Regions from separate parts of the Micromonospora sp. NBC_00860 genome, predicted to be linked through region 1. Evidence: riboswitches for the same ligand, from Rfam matches in the RefSeq annotation. Region 1 holds a riboswitch; each other region holds the start of a gene.
The links. A riboswitch is a leader RNA that binds a small molecule or an ion and turns the genes downstream of it on or off. The one in region 1 is predicted to bind cyclic di-AMP.

Region 2: it holds a riboswitch for cyclic di-AMP, as region 1 does, so the genes downstream of both, OH804_RS01155 (coiled-coil domain-containing protein) here and OH804_RS25440 (hypothetical protein) in region 1, are expected to answer to the same signal.
Region 3: it holds a riboswitch for cyclic di-AMP, as region 1 does, so the genes downstream of both, OH804_RS17760 (C39 family peptidase) here and OH804_RS25440 (hypothetical protein) in region 1, are expected to answer to the same signal.

What each region holds. Positions count from the first base shown of each region.
Region 1 is NZ_CP108825.1:5,528,713-5,538,862, reverse strand. It holds gene OH804_RS25445 (carbonic anhydrase) at 136-864, shown strand; gene OH804_RS25440 (hypothetical protein) at 921-1,940, opposite strand; cyclic di-AMP (ydaO/yuaA leader) riboswitch at 1,945-2,075, opposite strand; gene OH804_RS25435 (YibE/F family protein) at 2,242-3,612, opposite strand; gene OH804_RS25430 (metal-sensitive transcriptional regulator) at 3,909-4,205, opposite strand; gene OH804_RS25425 (heavy-metal-associated domain-containing protein) at 4,302-4,511, shown strand; gene OH804_RS25420 (hypothetical protein) at 4,525-5,472, shown strand; gene OH804_RS25415 (heavy metal translocating P-type ATPase) at 5,485-7,731, shown strand; gene OH804_RS25410 (CsbD family protein) at 7,806-7,979, shown strand; gene OH804_RS25405 (ArsR family transcriptional regulator) at 8,143-8,490, shown strand; gene OH804_RS25400 (hypothetical protein) at 8,487-8,756, shown strand; gene OH804_RS25395 (alpha/beta hydrolase) at 8,879-10,150, shown strand, end outside.
Region 2 is NZ_CP108825.1:230,458-240,607, forward strand. It holds gene OH804_RS01115 (cellulose binding domain-containing protein) at 1-1,347, shown strand, start outside; gene OH804_RS01120 (hypothetical protein) at 1,501-1,899, opposite strand; gene OH804_RS01125 (hypothetical protein) at 2,066-2,209, opposite strand; gene OH804_RS01130 (STAS domain-containing protein) at 2,596-2,958, shown strand; gene surE (5'/3'-nucleotidase SurE) at 2,977-3,804, opposite strand; gene OH804_RS01140 (1-phosphofructokinase family hexose kinase) at 3,801-4,778, opposite strand; gene OH804_RS01145 (SRPBCC family protein) at 4,968-5,432, shown strand; gene OH804_RS01150 (hypothetical protein) at 5,582-6,091, opposite strand; gene OH804_RS01155 (coiled-coil domain-containing protein) at 6,234-7,298, opposite strand; cyclic di-AMP (ydaO/yuaA leader) riboswitch at 7,304-7,435, opposite strand; gene OH804_RS01160 (cation diffusion facilitator family transporter) at 7,580-8,497, opposite strand; gene OH804_RS01165 (HelD family protein) at 8,604-10,150, opposite strand, start outside.
Region 3 is NZ_CP108825.1:3,879,709-3,889,858, forward strand. It holds gene OH804_RS17755 (alpha/beta hydrolase) at 1-540, opposite strand, end outside; gene OH804_RS17760 (C39 family peptidase) at 672-1,520, opposite strand; cyclic di-AMP (ydaO/yuaA leader) riboswitch at 1,753-1,894, opposite strand; gene OH804_RS17765 (hypothetical protein) at 2,179-2,949, opposite strand; gene OH804_RS17770 (hypothetical protein) at 3,082-3,498, opposite strand; gene OH804_RS17775 (acyltransferase family protein) at 3,591-4,826, opposite strand; gene OH804_RS17780 (glycosyltransferase family 2 protein) at 5,126-6,289, shown strand; gene pseI (pseudaminic acid synthase) at 6,423-7,475, shown strand; gene OH804_RS17790 (hypothetical protein) at 7,502-7,957, opposite strand; gene OH804_RS17795 (SDR family NAD(P)-dependent oxidoreductase) at 8,010-8,765, opposite strand; gene OH804_RS17800 (AMP-binding protein) at 8,758-10,038, opposite strand; gene OH804_RS17805 (acyl carrier protein) at 10,035-10,150, opposite strand, start outside.

The DNA.
Region 1 (10,150 bases):
ACGTATGAAATCTAAATCACGCATCCCTTGACGCATCTTACCGTGCGTGTGACGGTGGAGCCCGAGCCAGCGCCCGCCGCCCGGCCGGCGGAAAGCCGGCTTGACCAGGTCAGATGCGTCGAGACGAGGTGCGGGATGAGTCAAACCGGGAGCGTCGGTGGTCAGCCGGGTCCGCAGCGGACCACCGACCGGGCGTCCGCGCTCAGCGAGCCGACCCGGGCGTACGCCGAACTGATCGCCGGCAACCGGCGCTTCGTCGACGGTGCTCCACGCCACCCCAACCAGGATGCCGGGCACCGGGCAGCCGTGGCCGACGGACAGCACCCGTTCGCGGTGATCGTCGGCTGCTCCGACTCCCGGCTGGCTGCCGAGATCATCTTCGACCGGGGGCTGGGCGACCTGTTCGTTGTTCGCACGGCCGGGCACACCGCCGGTCCCGAGGTGCTCGGCAGCGTCGAGTACGCGGTGACAGTGCTCGGCACTCCGCTTGTGGTGGTGCTCGGCCACGACTCGTGCGGTGCGGTGCAGGCGGCCCGGGAGTCCGTCGCGACGGGTACCGCACCCAGTGGCCATCTGCGCGCGGTGGTCGACGCCGTGCTGCCCAGCCTGCGCCGGGCCCAGGCCGAGGGCGTGGACGACATCGACGGCATCGTCGACATCCACATCGCCCAGACCGTCGAGACGTTGCTCGGGCAGTCCCCGGTGCTGGCCGACGAGGTGGCGCGGGGGCGATGCGCGGTGGTGGGGGTGTCCTACCGGCTGGCCGCCGGAGCGGTGCGCCCGGTGGCCGCCATGCCGGCCGGCTTCGCGACGCTGGACAGCCCGGCCGGGTCGACCGACGCGACCGCGCCCGCCACCGTCTGACGCGTCGAGGGCCGCTCCGCGTCACGCGGAACGGCCCTCGACGGGGATCGTGCGGGTCAGAGCAACGACATGTGGACGTGGTCGGTGTGGTTCGACGGCCCGCTGTACGAACTCCAGCCGGTGGCCGGGAACCAGATCTGCCGGTTCCAGATCACGTAGTAGATGCCGAGCCGGTCGGCGTTACGGATGAGGAACGCGGCGACGTTGTTGCCGTACGTCCGGGTGTCGTTGTTGTGCCACGGGGAGAACCCGCTCTTCTGTAGCGACCAGTCGCAGGCGCGGCCCTTCGGGTGCTCCCACGGCCCGCCGGGGCGGTAGCAGCCGACGAACCGGTTGAAGCCGGCCGCCTTGACCTCCTTGTACGCGTGCAGCGTGCGCGGCGTGACGCAGCCGGACGTGGTGGGGTCGTTCTCGCTGCACGACTGGGGCTTCCAGTCACCGTCGGCCGTGCGACCCGGGCCGATCTTCGCGACCTTGGAGGTGGCATCCACCAGGCCGCCGGTGAAACCCTTGCCGCCGACGAGGGAGAGCGCCTTGTCGGCCTCGCTCTTGCGCTTCGCCATCAGGGCGGTCTGCTTCTGCTGCTCGCGGACCTCGGTGTCGAGGGCCAGTTTGGCCTGCTCGGCGCGGGCCTTCACCTCGTTGACCTCGGAGAGCTTCTTCTCGTTGACCATGTTGATCTCGTCGAGCATCCCGGCGCGCTGGACGAACGAGTCGGGAGCGTCGCTCTCCAGCAGCATGGCGACCGCGCCGATCCGGCCGGTCCGGTACGCCTGGGCGGCGATCTGCCCGACCTGCGGGGCCAACGCGTCGAGGTCGGCCTTGGCCCGGTTGACCTCTGCCGCCAGCTCGCTCTGCCGCTTCTTGGACTTGTCCAGCTTGGACTTGGCGGCGGAGTAGTCGCGGTTGGCCTGCTCGATGACGTCGTTGAGCAGCTTGGGCTCGCCGTCCTCCTCGTGCCCGGACGGTGTGGGGTTCGTCGGGGCGGCGTGTGCCGGGAGCGGCCCGGCGAGCACTGTCAGTGCGGCGATCACGGCCACCACGGGTGTCAACCAGCGGCGTAGGGGTGCCGTCACAATGTTCCCTTCCGTCGACCGCCGACCGGGTTAGCTGACGGGTTCGGGGCGGAAGCGGCCCCTACCGCTGACGCGGATTCACCCCAGATACCTGGGTCCCCGGCTCGCCGGCTGGCGATTGGGCGGTGGCACCGCAGGCGCCGCTTCGCGCCTTCATCGGTAACCGGCAGCGAGGTTACCCGAGAGTCGACCGGGTGAGCTACGCCTGGATGCCGACCAAAAGCGTCATTTCGCCATAGCGTTGAGTGACCAGTGACGTGGTTCTCAGGGTGGATGCCCGATCTGGTCACGCTGAGGAGTGTCACCATGCCGTATCCGTGCTCCTGTTCGACTCCGGCCACCGGTCGGTGGCCTCAGATGGGGGTGTGGTCCGCGTCCGGTCCGGCTCGTCGGAGCCGGTCGTCCGCGGTGAGCTGAGTGCGGCAAGTGCCTCCGTGCGGTCCGGCTGGGGCCGGGGCGAGGGAGCGTCGGTGGACGGTGGGGCATCGCTGCGTCCGGCGGCGGTCACCACGGCGGCCAGCCCGGTGGTCAGCGGTACGGCGGCGATCAGACCGAGGGTGGCGACCGCGCTGCGGACGATCTCCTGCGCGAGGAACTCACTGGTGAGGATCTGCCCGATCGGCCGTGCGTCGGCGGTGAGCAGGAGCAGCAGGGGTAGCGACGCGCCCGCGTACGCCAGCACGATGGTGTTGACAGTGGAGGCGATGTGCGCGCGGCCGACCCGGGTGGCCGCCCGGTACAGCTGCAACCGGGTCAGCCCGGGGTTGGCGTTCGCCAGCTCGGTGACGGTGGCCGCCTGGGTGACAGTGACGTCGTCGAGCACCCCGAGCGACCCGATGATGATCCCCGCGAGCAGCAGGCCGTGCAGGTCCACGTCGCCCTGGAACATCGACAGGGTGGTGGCGTCTTCACTGCCGAAACCGGTGAGGTGGGTCGCTGCCGTGGCGATGGTGGCGAGCACGCCGGTCAGCACCAGACTGCCCAGGGTGCCGAGCACCGCGACCGACGTCTGTGCGGTGACGCCGTGCGTCAGATAGAGCACCACGAACATGATCAGGGCCGCGCCCACCACCGCCACCAGCAGTGGTGACCGGCCGGCGCCGATGCCCGGCAGCACGAAGGTGAGCAGGATGGCGAAGCTGGCGGCCAGCCCGGCGAGCGCGGCCAGGCCTCGCCATCGACCGAACGCGACGATCGCGGCCGCGAAGACCACCGCCAGCCACACCATCGGGGTGCCGCGTTGGTGCTCGGCGATGTTCCAGTTGCTGGTGGTCGGGTCGGTGGGGTCGGCCAGCTCGACCAGGATGACCTCGTCGCCGACCTCGACCCGGGGTGCGCCGGGCCCGTCGGGCACCGGTGTCCGTACCTGTTTGCCGGCGGTCGGCCCGTCGTCCACCCGGACGTCGACGGTGCCGCACCGTCCGTCGCCGACCCTCGGTGTGCCCTCGGGAACCGACGGGGTCGGCGGGCACGGCTCGCTCACCACCCGGGTGACAGTGCCGGGGTAGCGCGGCACGTCCGCACCACCATCGGTCTGCGGTGACCCGCCGCGCGGCCAGAGCAGCGCCGCGGCGAGCACTGTGGCGACGAAGAGGGGGACCACCGTCATGACGAGGATCCGTCGCACCCGTGGTGGGGCGGACGGCGCACTGTGAGTGTGGTCGGCGGCCAAGGTGAGACTCCCAACGATCCGGTGCGGGATACGGGTCAGCGGTCCGGACGGTTCACCGTTGCTGTGGAAACGCGGCGGACGGCGGGACGGATCGCTGCCTGATGACCACTTGATCACGGAGGGTCAGTGCTCGGCCCGGTCGACCGGGGACGACGCCACGTCGTGGCGGCGAGGGTGCCCGGCTGTACGGCGGCATGCGGAGGGCCATCGTGGGAGATGCTAGCCAGCCAACCTGGGCGTCGCAGGTCGTGGCGGAGTGTCGGGTGCCCGAACCGCCCGCGTGGCGGCCCCGGCGGTCAGCCGCGCTTCATGAGCCGACCGACCGCCGCCATCATCTCGGTGGCCATCTCGTCGGCTCGACCCTCGGCGGCGCCCTCGTGCATGCAGTGCCGGGCGTGCCCGTCGAGCAGCCCCAGGGCCACCTTGTCGAGGGCGGCCTGGATCGCGGAGATCTGGGTGAGCACGTCGATGCAGTAGCGGTCGTCGTCGACCATCTTCTCGATGCCCCGGACCTGCCCCTCGACGCGGCGGAGCCGCGCGAGCAGCTGGTCCTTGCTGGCGGTGTATCCGCGGATCGGGGTGGGTGCGGTCATGCCGACCAGGATAGCCTACCCCCAGGGGGTATGGTACGGTCGTGTCCCGATGAGATACCCCCACCGGGTACCGGTACCGCAAGAGGAGACGATCCAATGGTCAACACGACGTACCAGGTGCAGGGCATGACCTGCGGGCACTGCGTCAGCGCGGTGAGCGCCGAGGTCAGCGCCATCGCGGGTGTGCGGGACGTCCAGGTCGACCTCGCGGCCGGCCGGGTCACGGTGAGCAGCGACGAGCCGCTGGACACCGCTGTCGTCCGGGCCGCCGTCGACGAGGCCGGCTACGACCTCGTCGACGCGTGATCGGAGGGCCGGCATGCGCACCGTGACGAGACTGGCCGGGTTCGCCGTCGGCCTGGCGGCGGTCTTCGGCGCGACCTACGGGATCGGCCGGGTCGTCGACCCCGCCCCGGCCGCCGAGAGCCGGCACGACGGCGACGCCGCCCATGCGACGGGCGAGCACGACGAGACAGCCGCCCGGCTTCCTGGCGGCCTGCTCGTCTCCGACCAGGGCTACACCCTCGAACCGCTCGACGCCCCGGCCGGCGAGTTCGCCTTCCGGATCGCCGGCCCGGACGGCCGCCCGGTCACCCGGTACGAGGTGGCGCACGACAAGCAGATGCACCTGATCGTCGCCCGACGGGACCTCTCCGGCTTCCGCCACGTGCACCCCGAGTTGACAGCGGACGGCACCTGGCGGGTCGACACGCCGCTGACCGGCCCCGGGCAGTGGCGGGCGTTCGCCGACTTCACCCCGACCGGGGGTGAGCCGCTGACCCTCGGCGTGGACGTGACAGTCCCCGGCGAGCTGACCGAACGACCGTTGCCGGCCCCGGCGACCAGCACCACAGTCGACGGCTACACGGTCACCCTGGCCGGTACGCCGCAGCCCGGCCGCACGTCGTCGCTGACCCTGACCGTCAGCCGGGACGGGCAGCCGGTCACCGACCTGGAGCCCTACCTGGGCGCGTACGGGCACCTGGTGGCGTTGCGCCGGGGCGATCTGGCGTACCTGCACGTGCACCCGGACGGCACTCCCGGCGACGGGCGCACCCGGCCCGGTCCGGCCGTCACCTTCCTCGCCGAGGTGCCCTCGGCCGGCAGCTACCGGATCTACCTCGACTTCCAGCACGGGGGGCGGGTGCACACCGCCGAGTTCACAGTGGTCGCCGGTGCTGCCCCGACCGGAGAAGCCCCCACGCCGAGCGGGCCCGCACCGACCGGCGGGGCCGACCACGGCACCCCCGGGCACGGACACGACTGACGGGACCAGACGATGACCACCACCAGCAGACCGCTGCCCGAGGCGCCGAACCGGATCGAACTGGCGATCGGCGGGATGACCTGCGCCGCGTGCGCCGCCCGGATCGAGAAGAAGCTCAACCGGATGGACGGGGTGAGCGCCACAGTCAACTACGCCACCGAGAAGGCGACAGTCCGGTACGCCGACGGCGTCACCCCGGACGACCTGATCGTGACAGTGCAGAAGACCGGTTACACGGCGGCGCTGCCGGCCCCGCCCAGCGCGGAACCCCCGGTGGACCCGTTGCAGGGGCCGCGTACCCGGCTCTGGGTCTCGGTGGCCCTGAGCGTGCCGGTGGTCCTGCTCGCCATGGTCCCGGCCTGGCAGTTCGACTACTGGCAGTGGCTGTCGCTGACCCTGGCCGCCCCGGTGGTGGTCTGGGGTGGGCTGCCGTTCCACCGGGCCGCCTGGACCAACCTGCGGCACGGCGCCGCCACCATGGACACGCTGGTGTCGCTCGGCACCCTTGCCGCGTTCGGCTGGTCGCTCTGGGCGCTCTTCCTCGGTGACGCGGGGATGCCCGGGATGACGCACCCGTTCCGCTTCGACATCACCCGGACCGACGGCGCCGGCAACATCTACCTGGAGGCGGCCGCCGGGGTCACAGTGTTCATCCTGGCCGGTCGCTACTTCGAGGCCCGGTCCAAGCGGACCGCCGGTGCCGCCCTGCGTGCCCTGCTCGACCTCGGCGCCAAGGACGTGGCGGTGCTGCGTGACGGCGTGGAGACGCTGATCCCGGTGGACCGGCTCGTCGTCGGTGACCGGTTCGTGGTCCGCCCCGGCGAGAAGATCGCCACCGACGGCGTGGTCGACGAGGGCACCTCCGCTGTCGACGCCAGCATGCTCACCGGCGAGTCGGTGCCGGTCGAGGTCGCCCCCGGCGACGGCGTGGTCGGCGCCACGATCAACGCGGGCGGACGGCTGATCGTCACCGCCACCCGGGTCGGCGCGGACACCCAGCTCGCCAGGATGGCCGACCTGGTCGAGCAGGCACAGAGCGGCAAGGCGGCCGTGCAGCGGCTGGCGGACCGGATCTCCGGGGTCTTCGTGCCGATCGTCATCACCCTCGCCGTCGGCACGCTCGGCTGGTGGCTCGGCACCGGGGCCGGCCCGACCGCCGCGTTCACCGCGGCCGTGGCCGTGCTGATCATCGCCTGTCCGTGCGCGCTCGGCCTGGCCACCCCGACCGCGCTGCTGGTCGGCACCGGTCGGGGCGCCCAGCTCGGCGTGCTGATCAAGGGCCCGGAGGTGCTGGAGTCGACCCGCCGGGTGGACACCGTGGTGCTCGACAAGACCGGCACCGTGACGACCGGCCGAATGACACTGGTGGACGTGGTGCCGGCCAGCGGTGTGGACCGGGCCGAACTGCTCCGGCTCACCGGGGCGGTGGAGGCCGCCTCCGAGCACCCGATCGCCCGTGCGATCGCCGCCGCTGCCACCGAGGCGGGCGCGCTGCCCCCGGTGACCGCCTTCGGCAACCTCGAAGGGCTGGGCGTGACCGGCACTGTCGACGGCCAGGCCGTGCTGGTCGGCCGGGTCCGGCTGCTGCGCGAGCGCGAGTTCGACGTACCGCCGGAGGTCGAGTGGGCCGTGCGTGACGCGGAGGCCGCCGGCCGTACGGCGATCGTCGCCGCTTGGGACGGGCGGGCCCGGGGCGTGCTCGCGGTCGCCGACGTGGTCCGGCCGACCAGCCGGGCGGCGGTGGCGCGGCTGCGTGGGCTGGGGCTGACCCCGGTCCTGCTGACCGGGGACAACACCACAGTGGCGCGCGCGGTCGCCGCCGAGGTGGGCGTGGACGAGGTGATCGCCGAGGTGCTGCCGGCCGGGAAGGTCGACGTGATCAAGCGGCTCCAGGCCGAGGGACGGTCGGTGGCGATGGTCGGTGACGGGGTCAACGACGCGCCGGCACTGGCCCAGGCCGACCTGGGGCTGGCCATGGGCACCGGCACCGACGTGGCGATCGAGGCGGCCGACCTCACCCTCGTCCGGGGCGACCTGGACGCCGCGGTGGACGCCATCCGGTTGTCCCGTCGCACCCTCGGCATCATCCGGGGCAACCTGTTCTGGGCGTTCGGCTACAACGTGGCGGCCCTGCCGTTGGCCGCCGCCGGCCTGCTCAACCCGATGATCGCGGGCGCCACGATGGCGCTGTCCTCGGTCTTCGTGGTGGCCAACAGCCTGCGCCTGCGTCGCTTTCGCCCGGCCGCTGCCGATCTGTGACGACGGTAATGGTTGGGCCGGTGACGGCGGGGGTACCTCTGTTGTTGTAGCGACGCTCGCAATGGAGGTTGGCAATGGGATTCGACGATAAGATCAACAACGCCACCGAGGACGCGACCGGCAAGCTGAAGGAAGGCGCCGGTCGGGCCACCGACAACGAGCAGCTGGAGGCGGAGGGTCGCGCTGACCAGTCCACCGCCAAGCTCAAGCAGGCGGGCGAGAAGATCAAGGACGCCTTCAAGAGCTGACGTACGACGTAACCCGCACGCCGGGCCGGTGATCATCACCGGCCCGGCGTGCTGTGTGTCCGGCCTCCTGCGCCGACCCTGAGATCCCCCTGATTCCGCTTCCGTCCCACACCGCCGCACGCCGGCACCTGCTAACTTCTCTTGGCATGTGCAAGGGCTGGTTATGAGCACCGCTCCACCGCCGACCGGCGACGACCTGGTCCGGGTGCTGGCCACCCTGGCCAACCCGCACCGGCTGCGGGTCGTCGCCGCGTTGGCCCGCGAGCGTGCGTACGTCAGCGGGCTGGCCCGGCAACTGGGCATCAGCCGGGCGCTGTTGCAGGTCCACCTACGGAAGCTGGCGGCGGCCGGGCTGGTCACCGCCCGCCTGGAGTTGTCGGAGGACGGGAAGGCCATGAACTACTACGAGGTGGAGCCGTTCGTGCTCACACTCACCCCCGCGGTCATCGCGGCGGCGGTCGAGACGCTGACAGTGCCCGACTCGGGCGAGCAGCCGGGAGCACAGCGATGAGCGAGCACGACTGGACCGAGGTGGTCGGCGCGATCGGCATCTTCGGCTTCCTGATCAGCGTGGTCACTGTGACAGTCGTGCAGCTCGCCAAGACCCGGCGGGCCCGGTACGAGGCGGACCGGGCGGACGACTACCGCCGGCTCGCCGAGACGGCAGCTCAGGCCCAGGCGGAGAACGCCCGACTGCTCGCGGCGATGGATGGCCGGCTGGGCGGGATGGAGACCCGGATGACCACGCTCGAACGCGTCCTGCGCGAGGTCGACTGACAGGGCGGACGAGAGGCCCCGGGCCGTCGAGCGGCTACTCGACGGCCCGGGTGGAAGCAGCGTCACCTCGCCCAGCGGGCGAGTTTCACCGCAACGCTCCTTCGAGGAGAGGACAGCACCTCATGCTGCGCGTACGCAAATCCGCAGTCGGCTGGGCGGTCGCCCTGGCCCTCACGGCCGCCGGCCTGACCCCGGCGAGCCCGGCCGCCGCCCGACCACAGCCCGCCCCGACTATCGACTGGCGGCCCTGCGCCACCGACAACAGCGCCGAGTGCGGCACCCTGTCGCTGCCGGTGGACTGGAACCAACCCCGGGGTGAGCGCTTCGACCTGTCGCTGGCCCGCCGGGTCGCCAAGCCGGCCACCCGGGAAGGCACGCTGATCTTCGGCCCCGGCGGGCCGGGCGACAGCGGTGTCGACCGGGTCGTGAACGGCAGCTCCCGGTTCAGCGACGACCTGCGTGCCCGGTTCGACATCGTCAGCTTCGACCCCCGCGGCACCGGCGACAGCCACCCGGTGGTCTGTGCCCGGGACCTGCTCGCCCGGCAACCGCAGCTGATCGCCGACCAGGCCCAGTTCGATGCCGTCCTGGCCGACAACGCGCTGCTGCGCGCCGACTGCCGGGCCCGCACCGGGTCTCTCTACGACCACGTCGACACCACAAGCGCCGCCCGCGACCTGGACGCGGTCCGCGTCGCGCTCGGCGAACGGCAGCTGACCTTCCACGGCAGCTCGTACGGCACCCTGCTCGGGCAGCGGTACGCCGAGCTGTACCCCGACCGGGTCCGGGCCATGGTCCTGGAGGCCACGATGGACCACAGCGTCGACACCCGCGCCTTCCTCGACAGCCAGGCCGTCACCGCGGAGGGTGCGTTCGACGAGTTCCTGGCCTGGTGCGCCCGCTCGGCCGACTGCGTCCTGCACGGTCGGGACTTCCGGGCGATCTGGGCCGGGCTGCACGCCCGGGCCGAGCGTGGCTTGCTGACCGACCCGGACCAGGCCGGGGCCGCGCTCGCCCCGTTCGAGCTGAGCCGCCTCGCCCACAAGAAGCTCTACGACACGTGGCGGTGGCCGGGGCTGGCCGAGTGGATCGTCCGACTGGAGAGCACCACCACCACGCCGAGCGCCCGCGCGCTGGCGGACGAGGCCGTGGCTCCGTACCCCTTCGCTGTCTTCTGTCAGGACTGGAGCCTGCCGGTCCGCGACTACAGTGAGTACGCCGGACACCTGCGCCGGGCGGCCCGGCTCGCGCCGGACCTGCGCTACCCGCCGGCGCTGTTCGCGCTGGTCACCTGCCTGGGCACCCCGACGCCGGTGGCCAACCCGCAGCATCGGCTACGGGTCCGCACCGACGTGCCGCTGCTGCTCGCCGCCACAGTGCACGACCCGGCCACG
Region 2 (10,150 bases), 2.2 Mb from region 1:
ATGGTCCGGGGGCTGGAGGAGACCGCCGTCCTCGACCTGATCAGCCCGCCCAGCGGGGCACCCCTGATCAGCGCGCTCGGAGACGTGGGCGGCTTCCGACACACCGACCTGGACGCGATTCCGTCGATGCTGTTCACCCAGCCGGTGTTCACGAGCACCACCAGCCTGGACTACGCCGAGAGCAAACCCGCGGTGCTGGTGCGCGCCGGCAACTTCACCGACGCCGACCGGCCCAACGACAGTCATGTCGCCTTCTCCACCGACGGCGGCGCCACCTGGTTCCAGGGCACCGAACCGTCCGGGGTCAACCTGGGCGGCACGGTGGCCGCCGCCGCCGACGGCAGCCGCTTCGTCTGGGCACCCGGTGACGCGGGCCAACGCGTCGTCCACTCGGTCGGGTTCGGCAACTCCTGGGCAGCCTCGACCGGCATCCCGGCGAACGCCACGATCGAGTCCGACCGGGTCGACCCCACCCGGTTCTACGGCTTCAGCGGCGGGCGTTTCTACCGGAGCACCGACGGCGGGGCCAGCTTCACCCCGACCGCGGCGACCGGGCTGCCCACCACCGACGTGCGGTTCAAGGCCCTGCCGGGTCGGGCCGGCGAACTGTGGCTGGCCGGGCCTGGTGGTCTGTGGCGCTCCACCGACGCCGGCGCCAGCTTCACCAGGCTGGACGGCGTCAGCGCCTCCGGCAACGTCGGTTTCGGCAAGGCGGCACCCGGGCGGACCAACCCTGCGGTGTTCCTCTACGGCACAGTGAACGGTCAACCGGGCGTGCACCGCTCCGACGACGCCGGCGCGACCTGGGTACGCGTCAACGACGACCGCCACCAGTACGGCAATCCGACCGAGGCGCTGACCGGCGACCCGCGGGTCTACGGTCGGGTCTACCTCGGCACCAACGGTCGCGGCATCCTGGTCGCCGACCCCACCAGCGGCGAGCCCCCGACCACGCCACCGCCGACGACCCCACCGCCCACCACCCCGCCCCCGACCACTCCGCCCCCGACCACCCCGCCCCCGACCACTCCGCCGCCATCCACTGGTTGCGCGGCGACCTACCGGGTGACCGGCTCCTGGTCAGGCGGATTCCAGGCCGAGCTGGTGGTTCGCAACGCGGGAAGCGCCCCCATCGCCGGCTGGACGCTGGGCTGGACCTTCGCCGACGGCCAGCGGATCGACCAGCTCTGGGGCGGCACCCACACCCAGACCGGGGCCGCCGTGTCGGTCCGGGACAGTGGCTGGAACGGCGCGCTCGCCGCCGGGGCCAGCACCACCGCCGGTTTCCTCGGCTCGTGGACCGGCAGCAACACGTCCCCGGCCGCCATCACCTGCACGAGTCGCTGAGCAGGTGATCCGGGCCGGAACCCCGGATCACCACGAAGCACCGGTCCGCCGGGCCGCCTGAGGGGTCCGGCACCCGGCGGACCGGTCCCACCCCACTACCACTGCGGGCCCCGATCGACTCAGGTCGATCGGGGCCTGCAGTGGTGCTGTCGTTCAGACGGCGGGGGAGTTGGGGCGGTCGACATCGACGAACTCCACGTCCTCGACGGCACGGTCGTCCCGGCTGCCGGCGGCCCGTGCGGCGGAGCCGACGGCCCAGCCGACCGCCGCGCCGACGAGCGCGGCGCCGATCAGGAGCGTCCAGGGCAGTGCCGGCTGGCGGCCGGCGAGCGCGTCGAAGGCCAGCGAGGCGCGGCGTCGCGCCTCCTCGGCCGCGGATCCCACCAGGTCACCCGCTCCGTCGGCGAGGTCGCTGCTGTTCTGGCGGGCCGAGCGGGCGGTGTCCCGCACGCTGTCTCCGGCGTAGCTGACGGCTGAGAGCAGGTGCTCCCAGGCCTGGTCCGCGATCCGCTCCGGCTTGCTGCGGCGGTCCAGCAGGTTGGTTCCGAACATCGTGGTTACCTCCTCAGGTGCCGAAGCCGCCGGCCACTTCGGACTTCGGCGTCTTTCCAGCGCGTCACGGTGTCGCCTACCCCGCAGTGCCCCGCGTCAGCCGGCCGCAAACCCCGACCGCCGCGGAGCACCGGTAACTCGGGGCACCGGAACTCCGGCCCCCGACTCAGCGCACCGCTGACACGGCCACGCCCCGGGCGAAGTCGTCGTCGTCATCGTCGTCATCGTCGCCCCCGCCACCGAAACCGCAGGCCAGGACGAGGGCAAGCAGAACGCCGACGCCGGCCAGGCCGGCAAGTCGCTTGATCATCGAAGATCCTCTCCGTCGCGGTGGTGTCCCGGCCGATGCTAGGACGCGTCGGCAACCGGGGCGTGGATCGCCGCTGGCCGGCGGTGGGCGACACGCCGACGGCACACGGGGAAGGTGTAGGTGGTGGGCCGGTTGTCGGGTGTGCCGGCCGCGGACCGCTACCCTGGTTCGGCGGCGCGTCGGTCACGACCGATCGTCGGTGCTCAAATAACAAAAAGTCTTGAGTAATCAGATACTGAAAAGTGCGGATATGGGTGGCTTTGTGGGCCCGGATCCGCGAATTGCTCATCCCGAGGGGTGGCGACCGAGGCCGTCGGAGGAATACTCTCGGTCGCGGCCCGCGTACTGATGAGGCGCCCGGGGGACGGGCGGGTGGAGGTGCTCGCGTGAGCCTGTCGATCGTGAAGTCGGTTCTGTCCGGTGGTGTCGTGGAGATCGCCCCTCGGGGCGAGATCGACGTCGACACAGCGTACGAGGTGCGCGAAGCGATCGCAGAGGTGCTGGCCAAGGGCCGCCCGCTGCGCATCGAACTCAACATGAGGTTGGTCACCTTCATCGACTCCGTCGGCATCAGCGCCATGGTGGCCGGCTTCCAGACGGCCGAGGTCAGCGACGTCAAGCTGGTGGTCACCGAGCCGAGCCGGTTCGTGCACCGGCAGCTGTGGGTGACCGGTCTGCTCGGCCTCTTCGGTGCCCCGGAGCCCTACTTCGCCGGCGCCGCCACCCCCGAGGTGCTGCCCGGCGCCTGAGCGCGCCGCAGCACCCCGTCAGGGCTGCTCGTCCAGGCCGGTCAGGTCGATGTCGGTCGCCTCGGTGACCGCCCGGATGGCCGTCACCGACGCGTACCCGGCGGCCAGCAACGCCACGTCCGTGCCGGGCTGTGCGGCCTGCCCCGGCTCCTCCAGCGAGGTACGGACGAACCCGTGGCCGGACTCGGCCACCGTCATCTGCACCTGACCGAAGCTGGCCAGGCTGCCTCGCCGCACCCCGCGCAACTGCCCGTGCGGCAGGTCCGGGGCGTTCACGTTGAGCACGCTCTCCATCGGCGCGGAGGTCAACCGGGGGAGCAGGTCCAGGGCGACCCGCGCGGCGGTGCCCCAGTGCCGCTCGGCGTCGCGTACCCGGGCGGCGGCGTCCACCGCCGCGCCACCGCTCGCGGCCGTCGCCTCACCGGCCGAGAGCACGTCGAGGGAGACCGCCATCGCCCGGCAGCCATTCGTGGCGGCGGTGAACGCGGCGCCCACGGTCCCGGAGTGCAGCACCGCCCGGCCGGCGTTGGCGCCCCGGTTGACCCCGGAGAGCACCACCGACGGCGGTGGACCGAACGCCCCGTGCAGGGCGATCAGCGTGATGAAGCCGGGGGACCCGGCGACCCCGTACGCAGGCACCCCCGCCAGGTCCGGCAGCGGGTGGTCGTTCACGACGACCCGCCCGTCCCGCTCCATGGCGCTCATCGCGGCGCTGGTGCCGCTCGCCTCCTCCATCGGCGCGGCCACCACCACGTCCAGGCCCCGCTGCCGGGCCGCCCAGGCCAGCGCCTGGATGCCAGGTGCCGCGATCCCGTCGTCGTTGGTGATCAGCACCCGCACTGTCATCGCTCGACCACCCGGCCGGCCAACTCGTCAGGGGTGGTCCGCTCCTGTTGCCGACTGTCCGCCGGCACCAGCCGGACCCGGTCCACCAGGCCGGTGATCGAGTCCAGCCGCCCGGTGCCCAGGCCGTGCCGGGTGACGTTGAGCGCGCCGGCGGCGGCCCCGGTGCGGATGGCGGTCCTGATGTCACCGCCCCTGGCCACGACGGCAGCCACCCCGGCGGTCATCGAGTCACCAGCGCCGCGCGGGTCGGCGGCCTCCAGCCGGGGCATCTCGACCTGGAACAACTCCCCGTCGATGAGCGCCAACGCCGGCTGGTCGGCGCGACTCACCACCACCGTCTCGGCGCCGCCCGCGTGCAGCTCGTACATGGCCCGGGTCAGCTCCTCGGTGTCGTCGCTGCGGGCGCGGCCGTCGCGTATCAACTCCTCGTGACTGACCTTGAGGAAGAACACCCCGCTCTCCAACACCGAACCGAGGTGGTCGCCGGAGAGGTCGACCACCACCCGGCCGCCGTTGGCGCCGAGGTCGGCGGCGAAGCGTCGGTACAGGTCGGCGGGTACGAGCCAGGGCTCGTTCGGCCCACTGAGGATGCTCACCGAGGCCCGTAGGCCCTCGCCGAGGGCGAGGTTGTACAGCTCGTCGATCTCGTGCCGGCTCAGCGGCTGTCCGGGCACGTCGGCGATCTCCTGCCGGGAGCCCTCCCGGCGATCGTGCACGTACCCGCCGCTGCCGGAGTCACGGACCACCACCTTGAGGTTGACGCCCTCGCTGACCAGCAGCGGCTCCAGCACCTGGCCGATCTCACCGCCGAGGGCGGCGCAGAGCACCACGTCGACTCCGAGGGAGATCACCATCCGGGCCTGCCAGACGCCCTGCCCGCCGGGGTGCAGGTGCAGCTCGGGGTGGTCGTTGGGCTGGTCCACTGTCACCGTCAGCTGTGGAGTGGGCGCGAAGACCATCACGTGCCCGCTCATCGGTCGTCGCCGTTCATGCTGGCCGCCCTCCGGCATCTTCGGAAGATTTTGTACTAACCGACCTTAATGGCGCAGGTGGTGACAGGTCGTCGCATCCGCCCGGTCCGGCGCGGCGCTGGGGGCCGCCGGGCGTTGCCAGGCAGACATCGGTACGGGACGATCGGGCGACCAACGACGGCGGGAGACGGTGTGCTCAGCAGCGATACCTTCAGCTACACCGTCCAGGCCCGGTGCTCACCCGCCGAGGCGGCCGCGTTGCTCAGTGACCTGACCCGGCAGGGCGAGCTGCATCCGCTGATCGTCCGGGTCCGCCGGGTGCCGCCCCGGCCCGGCGCCCAGGCCAGTTACACGATCAACGACCGGTTGGCGGCCGGTCCGCTGCGCTTCCGGACCACCTACCACGCGGACGTGCTGATCAGCGAGGCCGACGAGATCGTCATGGTGGCCCGCCAGTGGCCCGCCACCACCGTGCGCAACCACACCCGACTACGCGCCGAGCCGGACGGCCTGGTCCGCATCGACGTCGAGATCACCCTGACCGCGCCGACGCCACTGTTCCGCTACGCGTTCCGCCAGGCGCAAGCCGCTCACCTGGCCCTCGCCACCCGGCTGGGCGCGGCCCTCGACCGCACCGGCAACCCGCCGCCCACCTGAACCCGGCGCCCCGAGGCTCGCGCACCCGCTTCGTCGATCTTGCAGTTCCGGTTGTCGATATCGGTGAGATGCCCCCTTTGTCGGGACAGCAAGTGCAAGATCGCGGCGCAGGGCAGGCCGTGACCTTGGCGCGTACCGCGGGTGGGCACCTAGGTTGTGGTCGCGGCGCGAGCGCGGTTCGTGCGGGTGGTTCGGGCGGCGGGACGCCGGCCCCACGGCTTGTAGGTGGACAGCACCGTCGCGATGATCATCAGGCTGGTCGACACCGCCGGCGCGATGACCAGATCGGCGCGATCGCGTGCGGGCAGGGCGGCGCCGACCGCTCCGGCGTGGCGCAGGTTGGGGGTGAGCAGGAACAGCACCAGCCCGACCATCACAGTGGTGAGCACCAGCTTGACCAGCACCCACCGGTGGCGCAGCAGGCCCCACGGGGTGAGCAGCGAGCTGGCGACTCCGATCAGCCAGACCAGGACGCTCAGCGGCGCGAACAGCAGCGTCCCGACCAGGGCCGTGACCGGATAGACCACCGCCGGGTCGGCGCCCCGCTGCACGGCGATGCCGAGGGTGAGTAGCACCAGGTCGGCGCCCAGCCAGCCGAGCGAGGTGACGAGGTGCAGGGTGAGCAGCGCCTTGCGGGTGGCGGGTCGGATCCGAGGCATACGCCGATGCTGCCCGCCGGCCCCGGCCGGGTCGTCCGACGAGCGACGACATCAGGGGTACGCCCGGCGACGTAGCCCGGCCCCGGACACGCGTGATGCCTGTGAGCCGTCCCGGTGGCTCACAGGCATCACGACGCGTGGGTCAGTAGACCGACAGGTGCACGTGGTTGGTGTGGTCGGTGGACGGGGTGCCGTGCGCCCCGCTGTACGACTTCCACCCGCTGCTGGGCAGCCAGATCTGCCTGTACCAGATCACGTAGAGCACGGCGAGCCGGTCGGCGTTGCGGATGAAGTACGCGGCCAGGTTGTTGCCGTACGTCTTGTCGCCGCCGGTGGCGTTTCCGCCGAAGCCGTTCTTTTGCGCGGCGAAGTCGCAGGCCCGGCCCTTCGGGTGCTCACCGGAGCCGCTGGGGCGGTGGCACGAGACGTACCGGGTGAAGCCCGCGGACTTGGCCTGGTTGAGCGCGTGCAGGGTGCGCGGGGTGATGCAGCCGTTGGCCGGCGTGGGGTCGTTGACGCTGCACGACTCGGAGGGCCAGGAGCCGTCGGAGTTGCGCGGCGCGGCCTTCGCGTTGGCGCTGGAGGTGCCCCGGTTGGAGCCGGCGTCGGCGGTGGTCTGCGGCTTGGGCGTGGTGGCCACGGTCAGGGCCCGTTCGGCCTGGTCCTTGCGCTTGGCCATCACCGCGACCTGCTTGCGCTGTTCGTTGATCTCGCCGTCCAGGGCCACCCGGGTGCGGTTGGCCTTGTCCTTGCTGTCGAGCAGGTCGCGAAGCACCCGGTCCTCGTTGGCGGCCACCGCGTCCAGCGCGGCGGCCCGGTCCATGAAGCCTTCCGGGGTGTTGCTGTTGAGCAGCGCCGACATCGCGCCGAGCCGGCCGGTGCGGTACGCCACCTCGGCGATCTCGCCGACCTTGCCGTTGCGCTGGCCGATCTCGACCTCGATGGTCTTCAACTGGGTGGCGAGCTGCTGTTGCCGTTTCACTGAGGTGTCCAGGGCGCGCTTCGCGTCCAGGTAGCCCTTGCTGGCGGCCTCGAGTTGGGCGCGCAACGCCGGGGTGCCGCCCTCCTCGTCTGAGTCGGGTGCGGCGGCCCGCAGGCCGGTCGGGGGAGCGGCCGAGGCGGTGCCGGCCGGGAGCGCGACGCCGAGGGTGAACATCGCGACGATCAGGGCCGCCAGTCGGGCGGCGGGTGGTCGTGCTGGTGCCACTGCGCATGTCCTTCCGTCAGCCGCCGACCGGGTTAGCTGACGGGTTCGGGACGGAAGATCCCTACCGCTGACGCGGATACACCCCAGGAACATGGTTCCCCGGTTCGCCCGCTTGGGCGATTAGGCGGCGGCCGCCACCGGCGCCGGGAAGGCGCCGCCTGGTGGAGGCCGGGACCGAGCCTACCGGTGCCGGTGGGGCGGCTGCAGCCAATGTGACGGACGGTGCGTGCGTCACCACGGAAAATTACGGCAAGAGCGGAGGAAAGCTCCGAAAAGCCCCCTCACCACTCGATGGAGCCGCACGCTCCGGAGGCGGCGCCCGGCTCGATCTGCAACGTCGCGTGCTCGATGCGGAAGTCGTCGTGCAGGGCGGTACGCGCCGCGGTGAGCACCGCGCCGACCTCCGCGCCGGGTGCCATGGTCAGGTGTGCGGAGGCCACCTCCATGCCCGAGGTGAGCGTCCAGACGTGCAGGTCGTGCACCTCGACGACACCCGGGACGGCGGCCAGTCGGTCGTGCACGGCGGTCACCTGGAGGTGCTCCGGGGCGGCCTGCACCAGGATGCGGATGGCGGCGCGGGCCAGCCGCCAGGTGCGCGGCAGGATGAACACGCCGATGGCGACCGCGACCAGGGGATCTGCCCACCACCAGTCGGTGACGGTGATGAGCAGGGCCGCGCCGATGACGCCGAGCGAGCCGAGCAGGTCGCCGACCACCTCCAGGTAGGCGCCCTGGAGGTTGATGCTCTCCCGGGCCCCGGCGCGCAGCAGGGCGAAGGCGGCGACGTTCGCGAGCAGGCCGAGCACTGCCACCGCGAGCATCGGGCCGGCGATGACCTGGTGCGGGTCGCCGAAACGGCGGATCGCCTCGATCACCACGTAGATCGCCACGCCGGAGAGCAGGACGGCGTTGGCCAGCGCGGCGAGCACCTCGAGCCGGTAGAGCCCGAAGGTGCGCTGCGGGTCGCCGGTGGCCCGCCGGGTCGCCGTGATCGCGGCGAGCGCCATCCCGATGCCGAGTACGTCGGTGAACATGTGCCCGGCGTCGGAGAGCAGGGCGAGTGAGCCGGTGTGCAGGGCGACCACCGCCTCGACCACCATCAGGGTGGCGAGCAGCCCGAACGCCGCCCAGAGTCGACCTCGGTGCTGGTGTGCGGCATTGGCGACGGACCCATGGTGGTGGTCATGACCTGCGCCCACGAGAACCACCTTCCGCCGCTGGTCGGGACCCGGTCAAATGTATGCTCACATCGCTATGTGTGCAAGTGTACGGGCAGCGCCTCCCGCCGGCGGCAGTCCGCACACGTCAGCCGGTCGGGTCGATGGTGGTGAGCCGCTGGGTGGCCCGGGAGAGCGCCACGTACAGGGTGCGTACCCCGGCGCCCGGATCGGCCCGGATCTCGCTCGGGGCGACCAGCACCACCCCGTCGTACTCCATGCCCTTGGCCTCCAGGCTGGTCACCACCTGCAACCTCGGCGCGCCGAGTGCGCCGAGCCAACCGGCGACCTCGTCCCGGCGGGGGACCGGCGTGATCACCCCGACCGTGCCCTCCACCTCGGCCAGCAGGCCGGCGGCGGCCTCCACTGTCGCGGTCTCCAACCCCGACGCGGGCACCACAAGCTCGACCGGCTCGACCCCGGTGGAGCGGACGGCGGTCGGCAGCGGCAGGTCGGGGTAGAGCCGACGGATCTCCGCCGCTGCCACCGCGAAGATCTCCGCCGAGTTGCGGTAGTTCGTGGTGAGCGTGAAATCGTGTCGCTTGCGCCGGCCCAGCGCCTGGTCGCGGGCTCGGGTCAGCTCCTCCGGGTCGCCGGTCCACGCGGTCTGCGCCGGGTCGCCCACCACGGTCCAGGACGCCAGCCGGCCGCGTCGACCGATCATCCGCCACTGCATCGGCGAGACGTCCTGCGCCTCGTCCACCACCACGTGCGCGTACTCCCGGTAGTCCTCCGGACGCTCCCGGGCCGCAGCGCGGGCGGCCCGCTGCCGTTCGCCGAGCGTGCTCAACTCGCGCACGCCGCCGGCGAGCTGGAACGGGTCGCGTCGGGCCTTGGCCGCCTGCGCGGGCTTACCGAGCAGGGCGTCCAACTCGTCCAGCAGCGCCACGTCGGCGATGGTCAGCCCGGCCGAGTCCAGGTTCCGGTACGCGGCGTTGAGCAGCCGGATCTCCGCCGAGGAGAGGATGCCCCCGGCGTAGCGGCGCAGCCGGTCGGGCTGCGCCAGCCAGCCGAGCACGTGCCGGGGGTGCAGCCGGGGCCACCACGCCTTGAGGAACTCCCGGAACTCCGACCGCTCGGCGATCTCCGCCTCGAAGGCCGGCTGCTCCGGCAGCCGGCCGCTGCTCAGCTCACGGGCCTGCGCCCAGAGCGCCGCGAACACCCCGTCGAAACCGGCCCGGCGCACCTCGTTGCGTCGTGCGCCGCGTTGCAGCGCGCGGTCCCGGATCCGGTCCAGCGCGGCCCGGTCCAACCGCAGCAACGTGCCCCGGTAGAGCAGCCGCAGCTCACCCGGGCCGCCCGGCACCGCGTCGCGGGCCGCCCGCTCCAGCACCCGGCGCATCCGCAGCGAGCCCTTCACCGCCGCCACCTCGGGCGGGTCGGGGCGGGTGGCGGTCATCCCCGGAAAGAGCGTGCCCAGCGAGTGCAGGGTCGCGGTGTCCTCACCGAGCGACGGCAGCACGGAGCCGATGTACTCGACGAAGACCGAGGACGGGCCGACCACCAGGATGCCGCCGCCCGCGTAGCGGCTGCGGTCGGAGTACAGCAGGAACGCGGCCCGGTGCAGGGCGACAGCGGTCTTGCCGGTGCCGGGGCCGCCCGCGACGATCGTCACCCCGGAGCCGGGCGAGCGGA
Region 3 (10,150 bases), 1.6 Mb from region 1:
GGCGGTCGGGTCCATGGCGAGGCGCCACCGGCCGTCGACCTGGCGCAGCCCGGCGTCCACCACCGGGTGGTCCGGCGAGACCAGGCCGGCCAGCCCGGCGACGCGCAGGTAGCGGCGAGCCGCCTCGGTGCGGCTGGCGAACCAGCTCACCGGTCGGGCGGCGACCTCGGCGGCGCGGGTCAGCTCGGCGGGTGACCAGAGCGCCTTGATGCCCAGCCCGACCACCGCGTCCACCGGCGTTCCGGCGTCGCGGGCGGCCAGCGCCAGGCCGACCACGCCACCCAGCGAGTGCCCGAGCACGACCAGCCGGTCGTCGGGGGCGAGGGCCTGCGCGATCTGTTGGGCGAAGCCCGCGAAGGAGTACGACGGCAGCGGCGGCGCCCAGCCGTGTCCGGCGAGGTCCGGTGCAAGCCACCGCCCGGGCCAGTGCTGCTCGAGGTACGGCGCCCAGGGCAACCACACGTCCCCGGTCGCCCCCATGCCGTGCAGCAGCAGCAGGACCGGCCTACGGCCGGCGTGACCACCCGATTTCTCCACCACGGCCGCAGTCTCCCACGGTTCACGGCCCGGTACGAGAGCCGTCGATGGCGTTACCCGGGCCCGCGCGGACAAAGGCCGCGGGCGCCGGCTCCTTGTGGGAGACGGCGCCCGCGGCGGTCAGCGTGCCCGGGTCAGGCGGAGTAGCCCCGGCTGGTGATCCAGTTGGCCAGGTCGATCGTGGTGATCCAGTACGACGGGTCGGCCGGGTTCGCCGAGTCGGCGATCCGCACGGTGCGACCGTTGTCCTTGTAGCCCACGACGGCGATGTAGTGCCCGCCGCCGTAGGAGTGCCAGCCACCGTCGGTGTCGGTGGCGTCCCCGACGACGTTGGCCACCACGCCACGGCCGTCGGTGATGGCCTTCACCACGTCGGCCTGGAGCCGGTCCATCTGTGCCGGGCTGGGCGAGCCGGGGAACATCCGGGTCCGGTACGGGGAGCCCTTCACCTCGGCGTTCAGCACCCGGGTGGTGTCCTCGGCCGAGTTGGTGCCCATCTCGGTGGTGCCCAGCTCGGCGCCGAGCTCCTCCTGGGTGCGGTCGATGCCGGCGGCGCTGAGCGCGTTGCGGGTGGCCGCCGGGCCGCAGTTGTAGTAGGTGTTCTGCGCCTCGTAGTCGTAGTCCAGCACCTTGGTCGCGGGCGGCTTCGGCCGCTCCGGCTTCCGGGTCAGGTCCGGGTTGCTGCTGGCCTTTGCGGCGGGTGACGCGGTGCTGGTGGCCGGGGCGGCAGTGGTCGGCGCGGTTCCGGCCGAGGGGGACGCGTCCCGGGCCTCGCCACGGGAGGCGGCGACGTCGCTGCGCATCTCGGCGACAGTGGTCGCGGTGCGCTGGCCGGCCGGGGCGTCGTCGGCCGTGGTGAGCAGGGCGCCGGTGGTGGTGGCGATGGCGAGGGCCGCGGCGGAGGCGGCGACGATCTGGTACGGGCGCTCGGTGACGAGGCGACGGAGCTGACGCTTCACTGTGTGCTTCACGGGTTCCTCCACGGATCGGGGGGAGAGCGGCACACCGGGGCCGGACCGGTATCCGGGCAGGCGCCAGCGCGCGGATCGTGGTCCGCGGATGGTGAACCGCTCAGGGGAACGCCCGGCGCGGCCGGGCGGGAAAGGCGATGACCCGGGGGTCAGCTCACCGTCACTGGACGAGTGAGCGGGTGCACCGCCGCGCCGTGGAGGCGAGGGAACAACCGAGGGGTGGAAAGGTGCTGCACGAGGATGGGACTCCTTCCGACACCGCCTACCGGGTTAGCTGACGGATTCGGGCGGGAAGATCGCCCTACCGCGGGCCGTGGCTCGCGGATTCACCCCGGACTTACTGGTGGGTCCCCGGTTCGTTGATCACGATTAAGCGGGTCGGTGCGGCGTCGCGTCTTGCGATCGGTTACCGCACCGGACGGGACGACACTACTGGCCGCTTCACGCCCTGCCAAGCCAGGTTCACCTGCGTAAACCTCAATTGGCGCGACAATTTCTGCGCGTATTGCCGATGATGTGACTCGATGGGACAACCGGTTACGGTGACGCCTGCGGTCGACAACCGGACAGGCCGCGAAGAAGGCGACCATAATCGCGGGAACAATGCCGCCGATCGCGCCGACCGTCCGATTCCGCTATTGGGTGACCGGCCTCACATCACGGATCGGGCTCAACTCACCCGGGCCGGGCGCCACCGTGCCACGACGGCGGGTCGTATCGCATCGGCCACCGACCGGCGAGCGGGCACCGGGGTCGGACGCAGCCGGGCCGCCGCCGCGTACGCCTCCTCGGCGAGGGTACGGGCCGACTCGGCGGCCAACTCCGCGTCGCGCCAGGCGGCCCGCTCACGGCCGGCGGCCACCTGGTAGTCGGCCAGCCGCGCGTCCCGGACCACCCGGCTGATCAGCACCTCCTGCTCGACAGGGTGTCGCCGGGGATCCCAGCCACGCCGGTGCCCGAACACGTCGCTGAGCTGGGCCATGGTCAGGTCGCCCCGCCAGTACGCCGCCATCGCCGCGCGGTGCAGATAGCGTTCCCGGGCGGCGTACTCGGCGGGGGTGTGCGGGGTCTGCGGGGTGGGCAACACCCCGGCCCCGGCGAAGCGACGCGCTGCGGTGTCCGCCTCGTCGTACCCGGTCCAGGCCCGCTCCAATTGCTCCTGAGCGGTCAGCCAGGCGGCGCGTCGGCGCCGGGCGGTGGTGGCCGCGCCCGCCGCGGCGACGGCCACCTCCTCGGCGTACCGGCGCACGTCGACGGCCTCGGCGGCGGCCATCTCCCGGACGGTCGGCCCGGCCGGGGGCGGATCGTCAGCGGGCCGCTCCCGTTCGGGGCGGGCGGCCAGGACGGTGAGGAGGCCCAGGGTCAGCAGGAACAGCGTCGACCAGATGGCGGCGGCCTGCGGCACCTCGGTCACGAACTGGTAGAAGACGACGGTCTCCATGGTCGGCACCTCGGGGAGAGAGCAGTGCGATGGGGAGCCGCATCGACCAGCGGGCCAGTGTGGGCCACGGGTCGGCGGGTCAGGGAGCGGTGGGTCGACGGGGCGCGGTGACGGGACGGTCGTCCCGGTGGCTCAGCGCCCGGGTGGGGCCCGGGAAGCCCGACCGCTCGCAGCGTCGACGAGGGGCAGCCGGTCGGACCCGGCCGCGCGGACCGGCAGCACGCGGGCCGCGATGGTGCCCTGGTCGCCGGGGAGCGCCACCGGCGTGTCGACCGACGATGTCGGGACCGACTCCTCGGCGGCCTCCGGCGGTATCGCCTGGCGCGCCGCACCGTGCGCCCCGACCTGCCGGCAGGAGGCCGCCAGCGGCCCGGCGGCGACGGAGGCCAGCACCGCATTCGACGTCGGCACCGGGCTGGGCGTTGATCCGGCGGCCGTGGCCGGGCCTGCGCCGAGCGCCAGGGCCGCGACGACGGCGAGGCTGGTCAGCACCCGCGTCGCCCAGCGCGCCACCCACCACAGCGGACAGGTGAACGCGACCGGAAGCACGGCACCAGGCTACCGTCGTGCCGACCCGGGCGCACTGGCCACGGGCGTGTCGGATCACGCCGCGCCGACCCCGCTGACCAGGGTGGACGCTGTCAGCGCAGGTCGACGTACGTTGATCGACCGCCGGCCTGACCGACCTCGTCGGCAGCCCCGCCGGCCTCGCCGCGGGCGCTGCTCACGGGGTCTCGGGCGTCGTCGCCGCCGGCGGTGCGCTGTCGGGGGACGGGCGCCGGACGGGCCGCGCGGCGGGGCGCGAGCCGGCGCATCATCGGGGTCTCGACGAAGCGGTGCAGCAGGCCGGCGAGGATCAGGTTCGCCACCAGGAAGCCGAGCACCACGGCCGGGCCACGCCAACCCTCGAAGCCGATCCCCCAGGTTCCGCTCCAGCGCAGCACGCTCGTCATCACCAGCACGTGCACCAGGTAGAAGGCGAACGAGACCTCACCGAGCCAGACCAGCGGCCGGGACCGCCACGGCGAGCGCCGACCCCGCACGTCCGCGTCCGCGGCGGCGGTGATCACCAACAGGTACGCGACAGCGAGCAGCGTGGTCCACAGCTCGGCACGGATCCACTGCGCGGCCGTCACCCAGGTGACCAGGAAGATTCCGCTGGCCACGGTCAGACCGGGACCGCGCCACAGCCCTCGGCGCATCAACTCGGCCGCCACCGCGCCCAACCAGAACTCCAGCGACCGCACCGGCGGGAAGATCTGGGTGAACCACCACCGACTCACCTCCGGCACCAACTCCTGCGCCGGCCAGAGCGCGAGGATCAGCAGCGGCAGCGCGACGATCAACGCCCAGAGCAGCTTCGGTCGGGCCCGGCGCAGCAACGGCAGCGCCAGCGGCAGACAGAGGTAGAAGAAGAACTCGCAGGAGAGCGACCAGCTGACGGTGTTGATGCTGTAGAACCAGCCCGGCCGGGGATCCCACGCCTGCAACAGCAGCAGATTCTCCAGTGCGGCCGCCGGTAGGACCGGGTCGGCGAACCACCAGGCGACCACCAGCGTCGCCGCCCACAGCACCAGGTGGTTGGGGTAGATCTTGGCGATCCGGCGCCGCCAGAAGGTACGCCGGGAGTCGCCCTCGCGGGCCGACCAGACCAGCACGAAACCGCTGAGGATGAAGAAGAACTGCACCCCGGAGAGGCCGAGGGTGAACAGCGCGTCGATCACGGCCTTGTAGTCCGGCTCGGCGATGATCCGCATCGTGCCGGCGTGGAAGCCGAAGACCAGCAGGGCGGCGATCCAGCGCAGCCCGGTCAGCGAGGGCAGCCGGGGCAGCGCGGGTGCGGGCCGGACGTCCGACGTCGCGGCGACGCTCGTCATGCCGGGATCCCGGCGCTCGGCAGGGTCACCAGCACTGTCGTAGCCTCCTCGGCGCGGCGTCGGACGGCGCGACGGCGACGCCCGCGACGGCCCGGCAGGGCCGCACCGAGGCACCCTACCGGGTCACTCCCGGGTGAACCGGACGCGTCCCACCCGCCCCACCAGGCCCGCGTTCCCCGGACCGGGGATCGCCCACCGGAGGGCGTTCACCTTCCGCTGGGCGGGAGTTCAGAGATTCCACCATCGGCGGCAACGTCAGGTTCCGGGGCCGGCCACCCGGGTCGTCGAAGGTGGCGGACGTGGTCAATGAGCCGACGCACGCACCGCTGTTGAGCATCGTCGTGCCCGTGTACGGCGTCGAGGCGTACCTGTACCAGTGCCTCGAGTCGATCCGGGCCGACATCCCGGCGGGCGAGTCGGAAGCGGTCGAGCTGATCGCCGTCGACGACGCCTCCCCGGACGGCTGCGGCGACATGCTCCGCTCCTACGCGGTCGGCCGCGACGGCGTCCGCGTCGTGCACCTGAGCAGCAACGTGGGTCTGGGGTTGGCCCGCAACGCCGGGCTCGACGTGGCCACCGGCCGGTACGTCTGGTTCGTCGACAGCGACGACTGGTTGCCGCCGGGCACGATCGCGGCGGTGCTGGACCGGTTGCGCCAGCACCAGCCCGACGTGCTGATGCTCGACCACCTGCGGGTGCACGAGGACGGCCGACGGGAGGTCGACGCGAGCAGCCCGCTGCTGCGCGGAATTCCCGGCGTGACCCGGCTGGCCGACCAGCCGCAGCTGCTACGGGTCCAGCACACCGCCTGGAACAAGGTGGTCCGCCGGGACTTCATGGACGAGCTGGAGCTGCGTTTCTTCCCCGGCTGGTACGAGGACATCCCGTTCAGCCACCCGCTGCTGATCGGCGCCGAGAAGGTCTCCGTGCTGGACCGGGTCTGTTACCTGTACCGCCAGGGCCGGCAGGGCGCGATCACCTCCACCCGCAGCGGCCGGCACTTCGACGCCTTCGCCCAGTACGAGCGGCTGATGGACTGGGTCGCCCGGAAGCACCCGGACGAGCGGTTGCAGGCCGAACTGTTCGAGCTGATGATCAGCCACTACCTGGTGGTGGTGGGCAACGATGGCCGGCTGCACCCACACCTGCGGCGCGACTTCTTCCACCGGGCAGCCGCGCACTACCGTCGGTACCTGCCCACCGGCGGGTACCCGCTGCCCCCGGGCGTGACCGGGCTCAAGCACCGCCTCGTCGGGCGGGGTGACTGGTTGGCGTACTCGGCGCTGCGCCAGGCCCACCGGGTCGCTGGTCGCCTGCGTCGGCCTGGCCCGGCGGTCGGCGCCGACAGCGGTTCGGCCGCCGCCGACGAGGACCCGGGCCGAGCGGCGGGCACCGCGCCGACGCGCGACGGCGGGATGGCGCCGGAACGACGCGACGCGCTGGCCGGTGGCCGGCTGCCGTGATCGACCCCATCACAGAGCACGCCGGGAGCCGGGGCGGCTCCCGGCGCCCCGGTTTTCCAGGTCGTCCGCCCGCCGGGTGGACGACGACAGCACCACCGCACCCCGGTGCGGGCGTACCTGAGCAGAGGTCGGAATGACGGCGACAATCAAGATCGGACCGCACGCGGTCGGTGCCGGGGAGCGACCCTTCGTGGTCGCCGAGATGTCCGGCAACCACAACGGCGATCTGAACCGGGCGCTGGCCATCGTCGACGCGGTGGCCGAGAGTGGCGCGCACGCGCTCAAGCTCCAGACGTACCGGCCGGACACGATCACCATCGACGTCGACACCCCGGCGTTCCGGATCTCCAGCGGGCACGAGCTGTGGGGCGGGGAGAACCTGTACCGCCTCTACGAGCGCGCGCACACCCCGTACGAGTGGCACGCCCCGATCTTCGCGCGGGCCCGCGAGCGCGGCCTGACCGTCTTCTCGTCGCCGTTCGACGCCACTGCCGTGGAGCTGCTGGAGTCACTGGACGCGCCCGCGTACAAGATCGCCTCGTCTGAGCTTGTCGACCTGCCGCTGATCCGGCTGGTGGCCAGCACCGGCAAGCCGATGGTGATCTCCACGGGGATGGCGACGGTCGCCGAGATCGACGCCGCCGTGCGCACCGCCCGGGCCGGTGGCGCGGCGGGCATCGTCCTGCTGGCCTGCACCGCGTCCTACCCGGCGCCGCCGGCCGACAGCAACCTGCGCCGGTTGCCGGTGCTGGCCGGTGCGTTCGACGTGCCGGTGGGGCTCTCCGACCACACGCCCGGCATCGGCGTCGCGGTCGCCTCGGTGGCGCTCGGCGCCTGCTTCATCGAGAAGCACGTGACGCTGGACCGGGCCGACGGTGGCGTGGACTCGGACTTCTCCCTGAACCCGGCGGAGCTGACGGCCCTGGTCGCCGAGTCCGGCCGGGCGTACGCGGCGCTGGGGGGCACCGCGATCGGCCCGACCCCCGCCGAGCGGGAGGGGCTGCGGTTCCGCCGGTCGCTCTTCGTGGTCGAGGACGTGCGGGCCGGCGACCCGGTGACCGCGAACAACGTCCGCTCGATCCGGCCGGCCGGCGGGCTGGCCCCCGTGGAGATCGACCGGGTGTTGGGCCGCACCTTCACCAGCGACGTCCCCCGCGGTACCCCGCTGAGCTGGGACCTGATCTGACGGGCACCCGCCCCGCGATCGTGCAGTTACTGTCCCGACTCAAGGCGCGAAAGCCGCGATTCGGCGTCAGCAAGTGCAAGATCGCGGGGCGGGAGGGTCGGGGCGAAGCCGACGGTGACCACCAGATCGGCCGTGCGCAGGGTCCGCCAGAGCGCGGTGCCGTCCACCGGAGTGCCCAACCCGTGCCAGCGCCACCAGGTCGCGATCGGCACGTCGGCCAGCTTGCAGCAGCACTCGGCCCGGGTCCACCGGGCCCAGAAGTCACCCGGGCCGAAGCGGCGGGCCAACGCCGGGGGCACCGCAGCGTCGGCGCGCTCCGCGTCGATGGCCACCCGCCAACCGGGCGCCGGTGGGCCGTACCAGCCGACGCACCGTCCGTCGTCGAGGTGGCTGCGGGTCACCGCGTCGGCCATCGCGGCCGGTGACCCGATGCGCAGGTGCTGCTCGGCGGCGGCGAGCAACCCCGGCACCGGACGCGGCACGGCGGTCCCGCCGTGCCGCGCTGGTCGCACCGGGAGGGAAACCGGCCGCAGGTCAGATGGCGGCGGCACCGTCCACCACGATGACCTGGCCGTTGATGTTGGTGTGATCCCGCAGCAGCATCCGCACCACCGGGGTGACCTCCACCGGCTCGGTCAGGTGACCGGTCGGGGTGCGGCGCACGATCTGGTCGAGCTGGGTCGGACCGAGCACGGCGGACATCTCCGAGGCGAAGAAGCCGGGCGCGACCGAGTTGACAAGCATCCGGCCGCCCAGTTCGCGGGCGAGCGAACGGGTGGCGGCGTCCATGCCACCCTTGGTGGCCGAGTACGCGACGAGGCCCGGGAATCCGCGCTGCCCGCAGATCGAGGTGATGTTGACGATCCGCCCGCGCAGCCCCTTGGCGAGCATCCGGCGGATCACCAGCCGGGTCAGCTGGAGCGGGGCCGTCAGGTTGGTCTCGATGATCCGGGCGATGTCCTCATTGGCGGTGTGCGCGTGCAGGGAGTCCTGCCCCACGGCGGCGTTGTTGACGATGCCGTCGATCGGGCCGAGGCGCTGCTCCACCTCACGGATGAAGCTCTGCGCGGCGCGTAGGTCGGTGACGTCCACCGAGCCGACGTGCACCCGGTCGGGGTGCTCGGCGGCGAGCTTCTCCAACTCCGGGGTGACGGTGCGGGCGAACGCGGCCACCCGTACACCCGCGTCGAGCAGGTCGGTGACGATGGCCAGGCCCAGGCCGCGCGACCCGCCGGAGACGAGGACCACGGAGCTGGGCGGAACGAGCTGGGTGTCGGCGGGCTCAGACATCGCTCTTCAGGGTCTCCTTGACGGGAATGTCGGTCAGGACGCGAATGCGGCGCGGCACCGCGTGCTCGGGAAGCTGGTCGGCGCACCAGCGGACCAGCGCTGCCTCGTCCGGCACACCGGTGTCGGTGGAGGCCGGGTCGGCGGGGGCGAGGACGACCTCGGCTACCACCATCCGCCCGAGCACCGGGGCGCGGCGGCCGGTCACCCGGGCCCAGGCCACCGCCGGATGCGCGGCCAGCACGCCGCGGACCACACCGGCGGAGACCTTGCTGCCACCGACGTTGATCTCGTCGGAGTCGAGTCGGCCGGTGATCAGCACCCGACCGTCGAGCACCTGCACCCGGTCCCCGGTGCGGATCGGGCCGGCGAGACCGGCCCCGTGGTACGGGGAGGTGACCACCAGCTCGTCGTCGCGGACGGAGAGCGTCGGCCGGCCCGGGGTTACCCGGTCCAGCCAGTCGACCGGGAACCCGGCCCGCCCGTCGTGCACCACAATGGACGCTCCCACCTCGGAGGACGCGTAGATCCAGGAGATCCGGGCCGCCGGGAAGACCTCCCTCAGCTGGTCCAGGATCGCCTGGTCCACCGGCTCTCCGCCGAGGGTGATCTGGCGCAGCGGCACCCGGGCCAACGCCTCGGCGTCCCGGTAGAGGGTGCGGCGCCAGAAGGTCGGGGTGCCGGAGGCCGCGTCGACCCCATGCGCGGCCGCGACCGACGGCCAGTCGTCCAACTCGTCGGGCCCGACCACCACCAGGTGCTGACCGGGCTGGGTCAGCGACAGCGTGACCACCTGCCACCAGGCGTACGTGCCGGGGGCGTACGGGCAGAGCCAGGTCCGGTCGGGCTGGTCGGCCCGCACTGTGGTCAGCGTGTCGAGGGTGTGCCCGACCCGCTTCGGACGCCCGGTGGAGCCCGAGGTCAGCAGCCAGAGCCGGCCGGGCTCGGCGGCACGCGACCGGGCCGGTGCGCTCGGGTGCACGCCGTCGTCGTCGAGGACGCCGACGGTGAACCCCGCCTCCAGCAGCTCGGCGCGCATCGCCTCGTCGACCCGGCTGGCGGTGCTGAGCAGCAGCTCGGTGCCGTGCACGGCGTGCTGCCGCGCCGCGGTGAGCGCATGCACGGCGGAGTGGGCGAGCACCGCCGCCGGATCGGGCAGGGTCGGCGTCGGCAGCGAGCGCCAGGTCAGCGCGGCGCCACCGACGACGAGCCGGTTGTCGACACCGGCCGGCTCCGGGTGCGCGGGAGCGGGGTGGCGCGACGTCGCGACGGTCACTGGTGTTGAAGCTCGACGAGGAAGTCGAGGACATCCCCGACGGTGGCGATGCGACGCAGCCCGGGGGCGTCGAAGTTGAGCTCCTCCCCCGTCTCGTCCTCCACCCGCAGGG